DNA from 4 places in the Rhizobium sp. Pop5 genome. Region 1 is predicted to be linked to each of the others. Evidence: predicted binding sites of a transcription regulator. Region 1 holds the regulator's gene; each other region holds the start of a gene.

Region 1 (4,212 bases):
CGAGCTCAACGATTTCTCCTTCGGAGCCTACTTCGATGGCATCGGCGCGAATGGTTTCTTCTACGGCGCGCCGACGAAGGTCGATGCGCAAGCGGAGCCGGAAAGCGCCGGATCGATATCGGACGCTCTGCTCGAATGGCTATACCGGTTGCGCAGCGGCATCGGCGACCGCATACGGCTGGTCTTGCCCGGCGATACCGGCGCCTTTGCTGCCTCTCTTGTCACTGATGAGAGACGTGCGATCTCGGATGAGACGACGGAGGCGCTCCGGCAGTCCGGCCTTGCCCATATCGTTGCCATCTCTGGTCTCAACATGGCATTGTCGGCCGGCATCTTCTTTGTCGGACTGCGCGTCATCCTCAGCCTGCTTCCGAGCATTGCCCAGGCTTGGCCGACAAAGAAAATCGCCGCAGCCGGTGCGCTTGCCGCCGTAACAGCCTACTATTTGATCTCCGGCTTCGCGGTCTCTGCCGAACGCGCCTTCATCATGATGGCGATCATGCTGATTGCCGTATTCTTCGACCGGCCGTCGATCAGCCTGAGAAACGTGGCCCTATCAGCTCTCGTAATCCTGTCGATCTCGCCGTCGGAAGTGCTGGGACCGAGCTTCCAGATGTCCTTTGCGGCAACGCTTGCCCTGGTTGCCGGCTACGATCTCTGGAAAAGGCGATCGATGCGGGAGAATGCGTTTGCCAAGCTGCCGGTCATGAAGCCCGTCTTCGTGGTCGGAGGCTTCTTTGGCGGCATCTTCCTGACCTCGCTCATTGGCGGTCTATCGACCGCACTGTTTTCGATCGAGCATTTCCATCGGCTGACTGCCTATGGACTTCCGGCGAACCTTGCGGCCATGCCAGTCATCTCCTGCATTGTCATGCCATTCGGAATGATGGCGATGCTGCTGATGCCCTTTGGCCTCGACGGTCCGTTTTGGCAGGTCGCAGGCTTCGGCCTTGAGCTGGTGATGAAGATCGCCAAGACGGTATCGGGTTGGGGCGGTGATATCGGCGTCGGCCGCTTGCCCGGCTGGTATTTCGCCGTGGCGGTTGCGGGCTTCCTGCTCATGATGCTGCTGCGCACCCGGCTGCGCCATATCGGCACCGCCATTATCGCGGCTTCGACGCTGACCCTGATCGTCCTGCCGGTCCCCCGATCGCCTGATCTGGTGATTTCGGAAGATGGCGGACTTGTCGCGATCGCCGAGAGGGCGGCATTGGCCTCCAATCGTGAAAGGCCGCCGGATTTCATCTTCGACCAGTGGCAGAGAGCACTTGTCCTGCCGACCCACTATCCGCCGAAGATGCTGGACGGCCCCGCCATTCCCGAGGGAGACGGTCGTCGCGTCAGGCTTTCCGGCGATCAGCAGGACGAAGCGAGGGTCGCGATGCGGGCGGCGGCGACCGGTGGTGAAACAAACCGCTTTTCCTGCGTGAAGAAGGCCTGGTGCGTATCGCGACTTGGCAATGGAAAAGTCGTGACCGTCATCGACAATGCCGCCTATCTCGGCCCCGCCTGCGATGCCGCCGATATCATCGTGACTTCGGTACGGCTGCGTTTCGATCGCTGCCGCACAGGCGCATCACTCTTCACCGGTGAAACGCTGCGCAGGACTGGCTCCCTCGAGCTGCGCTTTACGGATGGCGGCCTTGAAGTCGCGACCGCATTCGACACCTTGTCGAGGCCATGGATGCGCCATCGCGCCTATGACTGGCGCAGCGACAGCTTTACCGATTCCGGCACAGCCGATGTCAATGATAGCGGCGGATAAGGCCGACGAGTTTGCCTTGAACCTTGACCCGATCCGGCCCGAAGATACGGGTCTCGTAAGCCGGGTTGGCCGCTTCCAGTGCGATCGAGGCGCCCTTGCGGCGGAAGCGCTTGAGCGTCGCTTCCTCGTCGTCGACGAGAGCGACGACGATGTCGCCGGGGCTGGCGGTGCTGCCGTTGCGGATGATCACGGTGTCGCCGTCGAAGATGCCGGCGTCGATCATCGAATCGCCCTTGACCTCCAGCGCATAATGTTCGCCAGAACCGAGCATGTCGGCCGGAACGACGATGTCATGCGTGTTGTTCTGGATAGCCGAAATCGGAACGCCGGCGGCGATTCGCCCCATGACGGGCACGGAGATCGAGTTACCATTGTCGGCGACGGGCTTTACCGAAGCAGGAGCGGCGACCGGCTGGGGCTTGCCGAGGCTGCCTTCGATGACGCTCGGCGAAAAGCCGCGCCGGGGCTGAATGCTGGGGCTGTAGGCTTCCGGAAGCTTGATGACCTCGAGAGCGCGAGCACGGTTCGGTAGGCGGCGAATGAAACCTCGCTCCTCGAGTGCGGTAATCAGGCGGTGGATGCCGGATTTGGAGGCCAGGTCCAGGGCATCCTTCATCTCGTCGAAAGACGGTGGAACGCCGGATTCCTTCATGCGCTCATGAATGAAAAGGAGAAGCTCCTGTTGTTTGCGCGTGAGCATCGACGTCAGACCCCGTGATTGAAACAAATCCAGAACGGACACTATATGTTCCATATGTGTTCCGCAAGTAGCTAAATTTCCGTAAAACTTCGCATCAACTCGTTGAGATTTTTATTTTCATAGCCCAATCGGCAGGCAATCTTGAATTCAGATGATCGCTGCTGCACATCTCTAGCCATTTCAGGGAGAGGGATATCATGAACGAGCGCTCCGCCACGCCGCACCCGCTGGACCATGTCGTGCTTCCCGTCGTCAATATCGACCTGGCGCGCGAGAGGCTCGGCAAGCTCGGCTTCACCGTCGCCGCCGATGCCCGTCATCCCTTCGGGACGGAAAACGCCTGCGTCTTCTTTGCCGACAAAACCTATCTGGAGCCGCTCGGCGTCGCGAGCGTCGAGGAGAGCGACGCATCAGCGCGAAAAGGCAATGTCTTCACCGCCCGCAACCAGGCCTTCCGCTTCCGCTGCGGAGACGAGGGGCTTTCGGCAATCGTCTTCGCCACGGAAGATTCTGCCCGCGACCATGAGAAGTTCGCCAGCACGGGATCGAGCGCCGGCGAGATGCTGGAGTTCAGCCGGCCGATGAAGATGCCGGATGGTTCCGAGAGCGTCGGCAGCTTCAAATTGGCCTTCGCGGGCGATCTGCGTGCGCCCGATCTCTTGCTCTTCACCTGTCAGCGCATCAACCCGCTTCCCGCCGATCGTGATGCGCTGGAGAAACATGCCAATGGCGTCACCGGCATTGCCGAGGTGGCGCTTTGTGCGCCGGAACCAGCCACGTTCGGCCCGTTCGTCAGCCTTGCCGCTGCGCAGTCGGCAATTGAGAAAACCGGTTTTGGCGTCAAGATCGCGGCGTCGAATGCGAGAATCAGCCTGATGACGCCGGAAGGGCTGGAAGCCTATTTCGAGATTGCCGTCTCGCCCGCCGAGCGGGGGCTGCGCGGCCGGGCGATCCTCTTCAATGTCGGCGATCTTGCCGTGACAGAAGCGCATTTGGCTGCTAACGGGGTGACCTACACACGCAAGAACAATCGCATTCTGGTGAAGCCCGCGCCCGGCCAGGGCACGCTCTTCGCCTTCGAGGAAAGATGATGAGCACCAATACGAATTCCGAAGTCAAGATCGGCCAAGGCGACGCTCAGGTCACCTTTTCCAATACCGGCCGCCTGTCGCTGATCGCCGGGCCCTGCCAGATGGAGAGCCGCGATCACGCCTTCATGGTGGCGGGCACGCTGAAGGAGCTTTGCGGAAAGCTCGGCATCGGCCTCGTCTACAAGAGCTCGTTCGACAAGGCGAACCGTACCTCGCTCTCGGCCGAACGCGGCATCGGGCTTGAAAAGGGCATGGAGATCTTTGCTGACCTGAAGAAGGAATTCGGCTTTCCCGTCCTGACCGACGTCCATACCGCCGAGCAATGCGCGGAGGTGGCAAAGACCGTCGACGTCCTTCAGATCCCGGCCTTCCTCTGCCGGCAGACCGACCTTCTCATTGCCGCCGCTAAAACCGGCCGCGTCGTCAACGTCAAGAAGGGCCAGTTCCTCGCGCCCTGGGATATGAAGAACGTCCTGAAGAAGCTGAACGCCAGCGGCAATCCGAACGTGCTTCTGTGTGAGCGCGGCGCTTCTTTCGGCTATAACACGCTGGTCTCCGACATGCGTTCGCTGCCGATCATGGCGGCGATGGGCGCGCCTGTGGTTTTCGATGCCACCCATTCCGTGGCGCAGCCGGGCGGGCAGGGCGATTCCTCC
Region 2 (4,212 bases), 1.2 Mb from region 1:
TGCTGCGTTACATCAAGGAAGAGCTGCTGCTGGTTCTCGGCACCTCGTCTTCGGAAGCCGCGCTTCCGGGGCTGATGAACAAGATGGAAAAGGCCGGCTGCAAGCGCTCGGTCGTCGGCCTCGTCATCCCGACAGGCTATTCCTTCAACCTCGACGGCACCAATATCTACATGACGCTTGCAGCCCTCTTCATTGCCCAGGCAACCGGCATCAACCTCTCCTGGGGTGACCAGATCCTGCTGCTCTTGGTGGCGATGCTGAGCTCGAAGGGTGCCGCCGGCATCACCGGCGCCGGCTTCATCACGCTTGCCGCAACCCTCTCCGTCGTGCCCTCCGTACCGGTCGCCGGCATGGCGCTCATCCTCGGCATCGACCGCTTCATGTCGGAATGCCGGGCGCTGACCAACCTCGTCGGCAATGCGGTCGCGACGATCGTCGTGGCGCGCTGGGAGAAGGAGCTGGATACGGTGCAGCTCGCCAGAGCGCTCGGCGGCCATGCCGAGGACACGTCGACTGCCGGGCTGCAGCCGGCGGAATAACCGGCCGCTCTCTTTGTCATCCCTGAATATCGCAGCGGCCCGTTATCTGACGGGCCGTTTCTCTTTGTGCTTCAGCGGTTGTCGCCGAGGAGGCGATCGTAAATGGCGCCGATCGCACTTGCTTCCTTCTCCAGCGCGAAATTCGCCCTGACATGGCGCAGCGCATTCTCGCCATGGGCGATCGCCAGAGCGGGGTCTGCGATGTAAGGGACGATCGCCCGCGTCAGCGCCTCACCGTCGCCGGCGGCCACCACCGAGCCGGTCTCGCCCTCGGCGATGAGTTCGGCATAGGCGCCCGCGTCCGACGCGACCACGGCGGTCCGCGAGGCCATGGCTTCAAGCGGCGTCAGGCCAAAACCTTCGTTGCGGGAAGGGGCGACATAAAGCGTCAAGCGGCGATACCAGACCTTGATATCGGGTACTTCGCCGAGGAAAAGCATCCGGTCGGTGAGGCCCGCGGCGGCAACATCCGCCTTGAGCTTGTCGCCAAAGGCGGTGTGCTCCGCCGTTAGCCGGCCGGAGACGACGGCCGTCCATTCGGGATACTGCGGCAGGAGCTCGATCATCGACTTGACGAAGAGATCGGTGCCTTTCTGATGGCGCACGCGGCCGAAACAGCCGACGAGATAGCGGCCTGGCAGGCCGGTGGCGGTTATGCCGTCATCGGCCGTTTCCGGCGGGTGGAACAGGGAAAGGTCGACGCCGTGCTGGATGACCGTGTGCGGCACCTCGAGGAAGGAGCCGGAACGGTCGCTGGTCGCGATCACCGCGTCCATGCGGCGGATCAGCCATTTCGTATAGGCGGTGTGGCGACGCTGCGCGGCCGAGGTGAAGAGCAGCTTCAGGGGCATGCGCAGGAGATGGCGAAGCAGGATGCCGACGGCCATCTCATTGTTGCGCCGGGCGTGCCAGACGCGGTGGCGTCGGCGCGCGGGCCGGCGCCACAGGCCGAGGAGTTGCGGCCATGTCAGTTTCGCCAAGCCCTCCGGCAGGCCGGGGCCGAGCGTTGCGATCCGGATGCCGAGCCGGATCTGGCACGGAATGAGCTGGACGATGGTCGACGTGACGCCGGAGAGCCGGCGCTTGAAATTGGGCGCGATGATCTCGACGTCACGCATATCAGGCAAGGGATGGGTCTCGTGTCTGGCGGGCGATCAGCCCCAGGAAACCTGGAGGATTTCGTAAGCCTTGGAGCCGCCGGGCGCATTGACTTCGATGGAATCGCCGACTTCCTTGCCGATCAGCGCACGCGCGATCGGGGAGGAAATGGAAATGCGGCCGGCCTTCACATCGGCTTCCTGGTCGCCGACAATCTGGTAGGTCTTTTCTTCCTCGGTGTCCTCGTCGACGAGCTTCACCTTGGCGCCGAACTTGATCTTGTCGCCCGACATCTTGGTGAGATCGATGACCTCGGCGCGCGCCGTCAAGTCTTCCAGCTCGCTGATGCGGCCTTCGTTGTGGCTCTGGGCTTCCTTGGCAGCGTGGTATTCGGCGTTTTCGGAAAGGTCGCCATGGGCACGGGCTTCGGCGATCGCCTCGATGATTCGGGGGCGCTCCTCCTGCTGACGCCAGCGCAGCTCTTCCTGCAGCTTGACGAAACCACCCGGTGTCATCGGTACCTTTTCAACCATTTTTCTGTCCTTCAGTCTTCGTGTCCGCGCAGTCAGGCACACACAAAAGAAAACAGGTCCCGAAGGGGAGCTTCGGAACCGTGCCACAATACTAGTCGAACGCTTATAGCAGATCGCCGAGGCCGATTTCCAGAAAATTCGCATGAATGAAACGTAACCCACTGCGACGTCAGGCGGTGCACCTCGAAAACGGGCAGGGGAGATTGACTTTGCACATTGGAACATATAGTGAACATAGCGATGAAGAAGTCGCTTGCCGAACGCTTGGCCATCCTTTCCGACGCTGCGAAATATGACGCTTCCTGCGCTTCCAGCGGCACGGTGAAACGCGATTCGAGCGCAAGTGGCGGGCTCGGTTCGACGGAGGGAGCCGGCATCTGCCATGCCTATGCTCCGGACGGGCGCTGCATTTCGCTTCTGAAAATCCTGCTGACCAATTTCTGCATCTACGACTGCGCCTATTGCATCAATCGCTCGTCCAGCAATGTCGAGCGGGCACGTTTTACGGCGGAGGAGGTCGTCTGGCTGACGCTGGAATTCTACCGCCGCAACTATATCGAAGGCCTCTTCCTGTCCTCCGGCATCATCCGTTCGTCCGACTACACGATGGAGGAGATGGTCCGCATCTCGCGCGAACTACGCATGACGCATAACTTCCGCGGTTACATCCATCTGAAGGCGATCCCCGAGGCATCGCCGCATCTGATCGAGGAGGCGGGGCTTCATGCCGACAGGCTGTCGCTGAATATCGAGTTGCCGACGGATCAAGGAATTACCCGCTTCGCACCGGAAAAGAAGCCCGCCAATATCAGGCGTTCGATGGGTGATCTCAGGTTGAAGATCGAGGCGGCCGAAGAGCCGACGCTCAAAACGAGGAAACGTCGGCGTTTCGTTCCGGCCGGCCAGAGCACGCAGATGATCGTCGGCGCCGATGGAGCGAACGACGCGACGATCCTTCAGACCAGCGGCCGGCTTTACAGCAGCTATGGCCTCCGACGCGTCTATTATTCCGCCTTCAGCCCGATTCCCGACGCTTCGAAGAATTTGCCGCTCATCAAGCCGCCGCTGATGCGCGAACACCGGCTCTATCAGGCTGACTGGCTCTATCGGTTCTATGGTTTCGGCATCGACGAGATCACCGCGAACCAGGCGGGCGGCATGCTCGATCTCAATCTCGATCCGAAACTTGCCTGGGCGCTTGCCAACCGGGGCGAATTTCCCGTCGACGTGAACCGCGCCGATCGGGAGAAGTTGCTGCGTGTGCCCGGTCTCGGCACCAAGACTGTTAAGGCGATCATTTCGGCGCGGCGCTTCCGCCGTCTGCGGCTCGATGATCTCGCCCGGCTTGGTGTTTCGATCAAGAAGGTTCAATCCTTCATCTCGGCGGAAGGCTGGTCGGCGCGCCGGCTGATCGACCGCCCGGATCTGCGCGCCATGTTCGAGCCGCAGCCCGAACAATTGTCGCTGCTGTGATGCGCCGGGTCGTGCTGGCGGGGCGCGGGGACCTCGCCGAATGGCGCGATGCCGCACGCGCCTTGGCGGGCGCCGGCCTATTGCCCGAGGAGATCGACTGGCGCGAGAAAAGTGCTGAGGCCGATCTTTCATTTCAACGTGACGCCATGCCGCCGGCGCCGGCAACATCAGGCAAGCCGATGACGGTGCCGCCCGCCTTCATCGAGCTTGCGGAGACGGTTCTCTGCCATTCCGATCCGGCGCGGTTTTCCCTGCTTTACCGACTGCTCTGGCGGCTGCAGCTGGACCGGCAGTTGCTGGAGGTGACTTCCGATGAGGATGTCGTGCGGGCCAGGCTGATGGCGAAGAACGTTTGGCGCGACGCGCACAAGATGACGGCCTTCGTCCGCTTCAAGGAAGTGGGTGCGGCATCGGCGGGCCGCCGGAAATTCCTCGCCTGGTTCGAGCCGGACCATCATATCGTCAGGCGCACCGCTCCCTTCTTCCAGCGGCGCTTCACCGACATGGACTGGCGGATCGCAACGCCGAAGGGATCCGCCGCATGGGATGGCGAACGGCTGACGATCACC
Region 3 (4,212 bases), 1.1 Mb from region 1:
TTCCGTATCGAGGTCGTTGGTCGGTTCGTCGAGCAGCAGAACGTTGCCGCCTGCCTTCAGCATCTTGGCAAGGTGAACGCGGTTGCGCTGACCACCGGAGAGATTGCCGACCTTCTGCTGCTGGTCGCCGCCCTTGAAGTTGAAGGCGCCGCAATAGGCTCTGGAGTTCATATCGAACTTGCCGAGCTTGATGATTTCCGCGCCGCCGGAGATTTCCTCCCAGACCGTCTTGTCGGCGGCCAGCGCGTCGCGGCTCTGGTCGACATAACCGAGATGCACGGTCTCGCCGATGCGGATCGAACCGCTATCCGGCTTTTCCTGGCCGGTGATCATCTTGAACAAGGTCGTCTTGCCGGCGCCGTTCGGGCCGATGATACCGACGATGCCGCCCGGCGGCAGCTTGATCGACAGGTCGTTGATCAGCGTGCGGCCCTCGAAGCCCTTCGTGATGCCTTGCATCTCGATGACCACCTGGCCGAGCCGTTCGCTGACCGGGATGATGATCTGCGCGTCGCCGGGACGCTGCTTCTCGGCGGCTTCCACGAGTTGCTCGTAGGACTTGATACGCGCCTTGGACTTGGCCTGCCGGGCCTTCGGGCTGGAAGCGATCCATTCCTGTTCGCGGCTGATCGCCTTTTGACGGCCTGCCTCTTCCCGGTTTTCCTGCTGCATGCGCTTGGCCTTGGCGAGCAGGTAGGCCGAGTAGTTGCCCTCGTAGGGAATACCGCGGCCGCGGTCGAGTTCGAGGATCCAGCCGGTGACATTGTCCAGGAAGTAGCGGTCGTGGGTGATCATCATCACGGCGCCCGGATAGTCCCGCAGATGCTTTTCGAGCCAGGCGATGGTTTCGGCGTCCAGGTGGTTGGTCGGTTCGTCGAGCAGCAGCAGGTCCGGCTGCGAAAGCAGCAGGCGGCAAAGCGCGATACGGCGGCGCTCACCACCGGAAAGGCTGGTGACCTCGGCGTCACGCGGCGGGCAGCGCAGCGCTTCCATCGCCATTTCGACTTGGCTTTCCAGATCCCAGAGGTTCTGGCTGTCGATGATGTCCTGGAGCTTGGCTCCCTCTTCCGCCGTCTCGTCGGAATAGTTCATCATCAGTTCATTGTAACGCTCTAGCACGGCCGTCTTCGAGGCTACGCCCTCCATGACGTTCTCGAACACCGTCTTGCTGGCATCGAGTTTCGGCTCCTGCTCGAGATAGCCGACCGTCGCACCTTCGGCGAGCCAGGCTTCGCCGGTATACTCCTTGTCCTGGCCGGCAATGATGCGCAGCACAGTGGATTTACCGGCGCCGTTCGGCCCGAGGATGCCGATCTTGGCATCCGGGTAGAAAGAAAGGTGGATATTCTCCAGGATCTTCTTGTTGCCATAGGCCTTGTTGAGGCCGGACATGTGATAGATGAACTGACGTGCCATACTGCGCTGCTCCGGGCGGGAAACTTCGATCGTGCCGCTATGTAGGCGAAACAGCGCCTGCGGGCAACGCCGAAACCCGGTTTAGGCAGGATTTCCGGTCAGAAGCCCGCCGCGTCGACGACACCTTCGTCGCAGCCGAACGAGGTTTTGCCGGCCCCCTGGATCAGATCGGCAAGCGCCGCACTCTTTGCCGAGGCCGTTCCCGCACTCTCTGAAAGCCCGATCGTCAACTCGCTGATCACCCTGACCTTGCCGGCCCGCCGGCAGCTCATCTTGACGCGGTCGGCCGCACCGGGACCGAAGCTCTTGTCGAAAGCCGCCTTGATCTCATCGGCCTTGAGCGTCTTGCCGATATTGGCGGCGAAGAGATCGCGCACGGCCGACGCGTTGAGCGCGCCGACGAGATGCATACCGACGCCGAAATAGTCTTCGGCGCTCATTCCAATGCAGGTGCCGTGCTTCACCCATTCATGCCGTTCCAGGCCGGATTGCGTGCCGGGCATTGCCTTTGCGAGCGCCGACTTCGCCTCCGCCGAAAGCGTAACCTCCGGCAATTCATTCCATTTGCCGTCCTTGTCGGCGGCCTTCTGCTCGGCGCTCACACCGCAATAATCCTGCTTCATCGGCCAGAGCCCGTGCAGCGAGAAATTCGTCGCGTCCGAACGCTCACCGGTCTGGCTCGCGCATTCGGCCTTCTTCTGGTTCGTCTGGCAAAAGGCGGGCTGCCAGCTCGCCGCAAGAATGAAGCGGGTACGCCCGCCACCCTCCTGCGCCGTGGCGGCGCCGGCAAGAACCATCGACAAGGCGAACGCCAAGGTACGCAACTCAATGCTGCTCATTTTCAACCCCCAAAAGAACAATACGGGAACAAATAAGCACGAAGATCAAAAGCCCGCAACCCTGAATCGCAGCAAACCCAAAAAATTGTTATCGGATAAATCAAACGCTGATGTTGCATTTGCCGCGCGATCTGGTCTGCTGCGACCGGGAGGATCCGCATGTTTTCTGATACGCAAAGGCTGGCCTTGCCGGATGCGTCGCTCGCCTATCATCATGCCGAGGCTGCCGCTCCGGCACGCGGCATCCTGTTGATATCGCACGGGCTCGCCGAACATTCCAAACGTTATTGCGCCTTTGCCGAGATGATGGCGTCGCGCGGCTATCACGTCTATGCCCATGATCATCGCGGCCACGGTGAGACGACGGCGCCCGACGCGCCGATCGGCCGCTTCGCCCGGCGCGACGGCGTCGAAAAGGTGATCGGCGACGTCATTGCCATGCGCGCCCATGCCGCGTCCCGCCATCAGGGCCTGCCTGTGATCCTCTTCGGCCATTCGATGGGCGGCCTCATCGCCCTCAATACGGCGATAACGGCACCTGCCGATTTCGATGCCGTCGCGGTCTGGAATTCGAATTTCGCCGTCGGCCTTGCCGGCCGCGCCGCTCAGGCGATCCTCCTTGCCGAGCGCATGCTGAAGGGCTCCGATGTGCCGAGCGGCCTCTTGCCAAAGCTCACCTTCGGTGCCTGGGGCAGATCCATTCCTAACCGCCGCACCGAATTCGACTGGCTGTCGCGCATTCCGGGCGAGGTCGACAAATATGTCGCCGATCCGCTTTGCGGCTTCGATGCCTCGGTCTCTCTCTGGCTCGATCTCTTCGAGATGACCTTCCGCCCACCGCAGAAGATCCACCTCGACCAGCTGCGGCGCGATATGCCGATCCATCTGGTCGGCGGCGGAGAAGATCCCGCAACGGAGCGTGGAAAAGCCACTCTCTGGCTGTCAAACCATTTGAAAACCCACGGCTTCTCTCGTATCAACACGGTGATATATCAGAATATGCGGCACGAAACTCTAAACGAGGTCGGCGCGGATCAAGCGATCGCGGCCTTCGCGGACTGGTGCGACACCGCCGTCGCGAGAACCTGAGCCACAGGGATTCCATCATGAGCAACACTTCCGCCCGCCCCGCTTCGTCCGCTTCCGAAGTGACGACCGGGCTTGGGCTGATGTTTCTATCGGTGATGGTCTCGCCGACCATCGACATCTTCTCCAAGCTTGCTGTCGTCACTATCCCGTCCGCAGAAGTCACCGCCGGCCGCTTCGCCGTCCAGGCGCTCTGCATGCTGCCGATCGTGCTGTGGCGGCGCAGCTTTGCCGATTTCTCCTGGAGCCAGAACCTCTTCCATGCCATCCGTGGCGCGATCATCACCGTCTCGATGATCTCCTTCGTCACCACGCTGAAATACATGGCGGTCGCCGACGCGATTGCGATCTTCTTCGTTGAGCCGATCATCGTGACGATCTTCGGCGGCATTTTCCTGAAGGAAACGATCGGCTGGCGGCGCTACACCGCCTGCGGCGTCGGCTTCTTCGGGGCGATGCTGATCATCCAGCCGAGTTTCGAGGAGGTCGGCTATGTCGCGCTCCTGCCTGTTCTCAGCGCGCTCTGCGTCGCGACCTTCGTGCTGATGACCCGCGTCCTCTCGCACAAGGAAGATCCGTGGGCGATGCAGTTTCAGATGGGCATCTGGGGCCTGCTCTTCTGCGCCGCCCTGCTTGTTTTTGGGCAGGGAAGCGGCTCCGATATCTTCGATCCCGTCATGCCCGAAGGCAGCGCCTGGCTCTACCTCGCTGGCGTCGGCGCCACCGCTGCGACGGCGGGCATCCTCGGTGTCTATGCCTATCGCGCGGCCCCGGCCTCGACGCTGGCGCCGCTGCAATATTTCGAGATCGTCTCGGCGACGATCTTCGCCTGGCTTGTTTTCGGCGACTTTCCGAATGCGGTCAAATGGCT
Region 4 (4,212 bases), 1.5 Mb from region 1:
ATCGCGGGCGGTGGCGGCGATATCGGCGACGAAACGGTTGATGATATCGATGCGGCCGATCATGTCGTTCAGCGCCTCGCCGGTGCTGGAGACGATGCCGACACCCTGGTTGACCTGGGTCGAACTCTGAGAGATGAGGTTCTTGATCTCCTTGGCTGCGTCGGCGGTGCGCTGGGCGAGCTGGCGGACCTCCTGGGCGACGACCGCAAAACCCTTGCCGGCGTCACCGGCACGGGCCGCTTCGACACCGGCATTCAATGCGAGCAAATTGGTCTGGAAGGCGATCTCGTCGATGACGCCGATGATCTTGGAGATCTCGGTCGAAGATTTTTCGATGCCGGCCATCGCCGAAACGGCGCTGGTGACGAGTTCACCCGAGTTCTTTGCCTTCTGCTGCGTCTCGCGCACGGCATCCGATGCCTTCTCGGCATTGGCGGCTGTCTGCCCGACGCTGACGGAAAGCTGCTGCAGGGCGGCCGAACTTTCCTCGACGCCCGCCGCCTGCTGGGCGGTGCGCAGCGCAAGGTCGTTGGTGGCGTTGGAAATGACGTCGGCGCCGCTCATGATATGGCCCGATGTGTCGCGCACGGATGCAAAAGACTTGCGAAGGGCGCTGACGGCGCGGTTATAATCCTCGGCCATCTGCCGGAAGTTGCCCGGCAGATCGATCGGGAGGGTGGCTTCCAGATCACCGTTCGACAGCGCTTCCAGACCGCGGCGCAGTTGCTCCAGCGCCATTTTCTGGTCGGCCTCGGCCTGGGCGCGCTCCTCCTCCAATGCACGCCGCTTGGCTTCAAGCGTTTCCAAGTAGACCGAGATGGAATAATCCATGTCGAGCATGCCGGCCTTGATGACGGCCGACAGCGTCTCGGCCAGCTGCTTGCCCTGCCGGCGCGCGAAGACCGAGGGCCACTGTTTCTCCATGATGCCCTTGACGAGTTCCGACATGAGGATGGCGTAACCGCCGATATACCAGCGCGGCTCCAGCCCGATGCGGGCATGTGTGCGACCGACGGCAGTCACGCCGGCAACGTAGCTCTCGTCGAATGCACCGCCGGCGAGATTGGCCCAATGATCCTGCTGGCGCTTCTTGGCGTGACCCATATGGGATTTATCGGCAAAAAGGCCGGCGACGGCGGAGGTCCTGGCGATCTTGGCGTAGAATTTGTCGAGCGCGCCGCCGATCAGCTCCGATATGACAGGGCGCAGATCTCGCATCGACTTGCGCGCCGCCTCATCCAGTTCGATGAAATCAAGGCGCTGCCCGAGGGCACTGTCGGTCTGCTGGGACGTCATGGGGATCTCTATGCTTGGCGCAAACGCGCGGGAGGGAAATTCTACGCCACAGGTTTTGGCGAATATGGTTGAGCAATCGTTAAATTAGGCTGCGATTTTTTTGTGATGAGGAAGAACAGCGGTTTGCGAAGATATTGGGGACCGTCAATTTTGTTCACGTTTTGATCTATATGTTGTCATTTCTTCTGTTATGGTTGCGGCATGACCAGTCATTCCGATTCGTTCGCTCTTTCCCTTGTCTCGATCAGCCCGGCCATGCTGGCGCTTGCCGGCGGGGCTCTTGCGGTCCTCGTCCTGTTGGCGGTCGCCCTTCTCTTGCGCGGCGCCAGCCTTCGCCGCGAGCAGGCGGAGGAGGCTAGCCTGCGCGCGGCCGAAGGTGAGGCCCGCATGGCCGAGCTTCTGAAAATCCAGGCGGAGATGCAGGGCCGCATCACGGCCATGGCCGAGGTCTTCGGCGCACGGCAGAGCGAACTCAACCAGGCGATCAACCAACGCCTGGACGGCATGTCGCAGCGAGTGAGTTCGACGATCACCGAGCAGACGAAATCGACGCATGAGAACCTGCAGCGGCTTCAGGAGCGACTGGCGGTCATCGATGCCGCACAGAACAATATCCAGACTCTCGCCAAGGATGTCGTCGGCTTGCAGGCCATTCTGTCCAACAAGCAGACGCGCGGCGCCTTCGGCCAATCGCGTATGGAAACGATCATCGCCGATGGCCTGCCGATGGGCGCCTATGCCTTCCAGCCGACGCTCTCCAACGGCTCGCGGCCGGACTGCACGATCCGCATGCCGAACGACGCACCGTCGCTGGTGATCGACGCGAAATTCCCGCTCGAAGCCTGGAACGCGATTCGTGACGCGGGCAGTCCCGAGGCCGGCAAGATCGCAAGTCAGCAGTTCCGCCGCGATATGGAAGTCCATATCCGGGACATTTCGGAGAAATATCTGATCCAGGGGGAAACCCAGGATACGGCCTTTCTCTTCGTGCCCTCCGAATCGATCTTCGCCGAGATCCATGAAAACTTCGAACCGGTGGTGCAGAAGGCGCACCGTTCGCGCATCGTCATCGTCTCGCCGTCGCTGCTGATGTTGTCGATCCAGGTCATCCAGGCCGTCCTCAAGGATCAGCGCATGCGGGCGCAGGCGCATCTGATCCAGGGCGAGGTGGCGATCCTGATGGACGATCTCGGCCGTCTCGACGAGCGGGTGCGCAAGCTGCAAGGCCATTTCGCCATGGCGCAGAAGGATATCGACATGGTTGTCACCTCTGCCGACAAGCTCACCAAGCGCGGTGCCAAGATCGAAGCGCTGGAATTCGAGGCGGGCGACGGCAAGCCGGCCCGGGACAGCGAGCCCGCGACCAAATCAGTGGAAAGCCGCACCGGCCTTCTCAAGCTGCGGGTGGTTGACGAGGAGTGACCGCTTCGGGCAGTGTCGCGCCCGCAATTCTACCGAAAAGTTGGAGCATGCCGTCGCCAGCAGGCTCCAGATGACGAGGCATCTTCATGATTACAGTTTTCGGGTCCATCAACATGGATCTCATCGCCACGACCGACCGCCTGCCGAAGCCCGGCGAAACCGTGGCCGGCAACGGTTTTGCCACGGCAGCCGGTGGCAAGGGCGCCAACCAGGCGCTGGCGGCGCGCCGCGCCGGCCGCCACGTGCATATGGCCGGCGCCGTCGGCAAGGATGCCTTTGCCGCTGATGCCCTTGCCCTGCTCGACGATGCGGGAACCGATCTCTCCCTCGTCAGCCATGTCGATGGTCCCACCGGCACGGCGCTGATCCTTGTCGGCGGTGACGGGGAAAACATGATTGCCGTCGTTCCTGGCGCCAACGGCCTGGTCACATCAGCCGATGCCGAAACTGCTGTCGGCGGCATGAACGAAGGCGATATCCTGATGCTGCAGCTCGAAGTGCCCGTCGCGGCCGTCGAGCGCGCGCTGTCGGCCGCCCGCGCCAAGGGCGTCACCAGCATTCTCAACCTTGCTCCGCTGATCCCCGACGCGCCGCGTCTCGGCCGGCTCGCTGATATCGTCATTGCCAACGAGACCGAGTTCGAGCGGCTCGCCGGACAGAACGGCATGGACGCCGCCGCGCGCGAGGCAGCGCTTCTCCGCCTGCATCAGGAGACCGGCCAGACGCTGATCGTGACGCTCGGCGGCGATGGGGTTATCGCCATTCGCGACGGGGCAATTTCAAGGGCTCGGGGCCTGGTGATCGAACCTGTCGATACGGTCGGCGCGGGAGACACCTTCTGCGGCTATTTCGCCGCGAGCCTCGACGAGGGGCTCGATTTCGCCTCGGCGCTGCGCCGCGCAGCCGTTGCCGGTTCGCTCGCATGCCTCAAGGCCGGAGCGCAACCTTCGATCCCCTCGAGCGGAGAAGTCGCAGACAGAATATAACTCCGTCTCTTTTGCGAAGCCGCCGAAAGAGCCCCTTGATTTTAAGGGAATTCCTGCGGTTTTCCCTGGGCTAGCCTCTAAAGTTTCATTCAAATTTAAGAGATATCTGGCGATCCTGCTCATGGTCGCCGGCTTCTGCTGTTTGAGATCCGGTCATCCACGCGGCTGCTCCATGACGGAGCGAGGCCTTCGCTCCTGCGCCGAAGAATGCCCATTCGGCGTATCCTTGCCCGAGGACCCTATGTTCATTTTTCGTATGAAATCGCTTGCGGCGAAGCTCATCGTCATCACAGGCATCGCCATCGCGCTTGTTCTGATCGTTTCGAACTTTTTCCTCATCGGCCAGACCCGGGATCGCGTCCAGACGCTGACGATGGATCAGGCCAATCTCGAAGCAAAATCGATCGCCAATGAAATCGCTGCCAATGTCGGCGAACTGGCCAGTGCCGCGCGCACCATGTCAGGCGTCATCGGCCGCGGCCATGAAGGCAAATCGCTCGATCGCAAG

Evidence for each region. Region 1 encodes LexA, which represses DNA repair genes until DNA is damaged. Its sites were predicted from a motif close to TGTTCNNNNTGTGTTCNG; they were not measured.
Region 2: the regulator LexA is predicted to act here: its motif matches at 2,388-2,405, upstream of NE852_RS15660 (putative DNA modification/repair radical SAM protein).
Region 3: the regulator LexA is predicted to act here: its motif matches at 2,269-2,286, upstream of NE852_RS15140 (ribonuclease).
Region 4: the regulator LexA is predicted to act here: its motif matches at 1,448-1,465, upstream of NE852_RS02455 (DNA recombination protein RmuC).

Annotation. Positions count from the first base shown of each region.
Region 1 is NZ_CP099399.1:1,535,776-1,539,987, forward strand. It holds gene NE852_RS09800 (ComEC/Rec2 family competence protein) at 1-1,765, shown strand, start outside; gene lexA (transcriptional repressor LexA) at 1,746-2,465, opposite strand; gene NE852_RS09810 (VOC family protein) at 2,663-3,556, shown strand; gene kdsA (3-deoxy-8-phosphooctulonate synthase) at 3,556-4,212, shown strand, end outside.
Region 2 is NZ_CP099399.1:2,693,561-2,697,772, reverse strand. It holds gene NE852_RS15675 (dicarboxylate/amino acid:cation symporter) at 1-539, shown strand, start outside; gene NE852_RS15670 (glycosyltransferase family 4 protein) at 611-1,666, opposite strand; gene greA (transcription elongation factor GreA) at 1,694-2,170, opposite strand; gene NE852_RS15660 (putative DNA modification/repair radical SAM protein) at 2,411-3,643, shown strand; gene NE852_RS15655 (UdgX family uracil-DNA binding protein) at 3,643-4,212, shown strand, end outside.
Region 3 is NZ_CP099399.1:2,593,571-2,597,782, forward strand. It holds gene ettA (energy-dependent translational throttle protein EttA) at 1-1,416, opposite strand, end outside; gene NE852_RS15140 (ribonuclease) at 1,515-2,255, opposite strand; gene NE852_RS15145 (alpha/beta fold hydrolase) at 2,415-3,344, shown strand; gene NE852_RS15150 (DMT family transporter) at 3,362-4,212, shown strand, end outside.
Region 4 is NZ_CP099399.1:55,199-59,410, reverse strand. It holds gene NE852_RS02460 (globin-coupled sensor protein) at 1-1,296, opposite strand, end outside; gene NE852_RS02455 (DNA recombination protein RmuC) at 1,498-2,718, shown strand; gene NE852_RS02450 (ribokinase) at 2,805-3,704, shown strand; gene NE852_RS02445 (methyl-accepting chemotaxis protein) at 3,946-4,212, shown strand, end outside.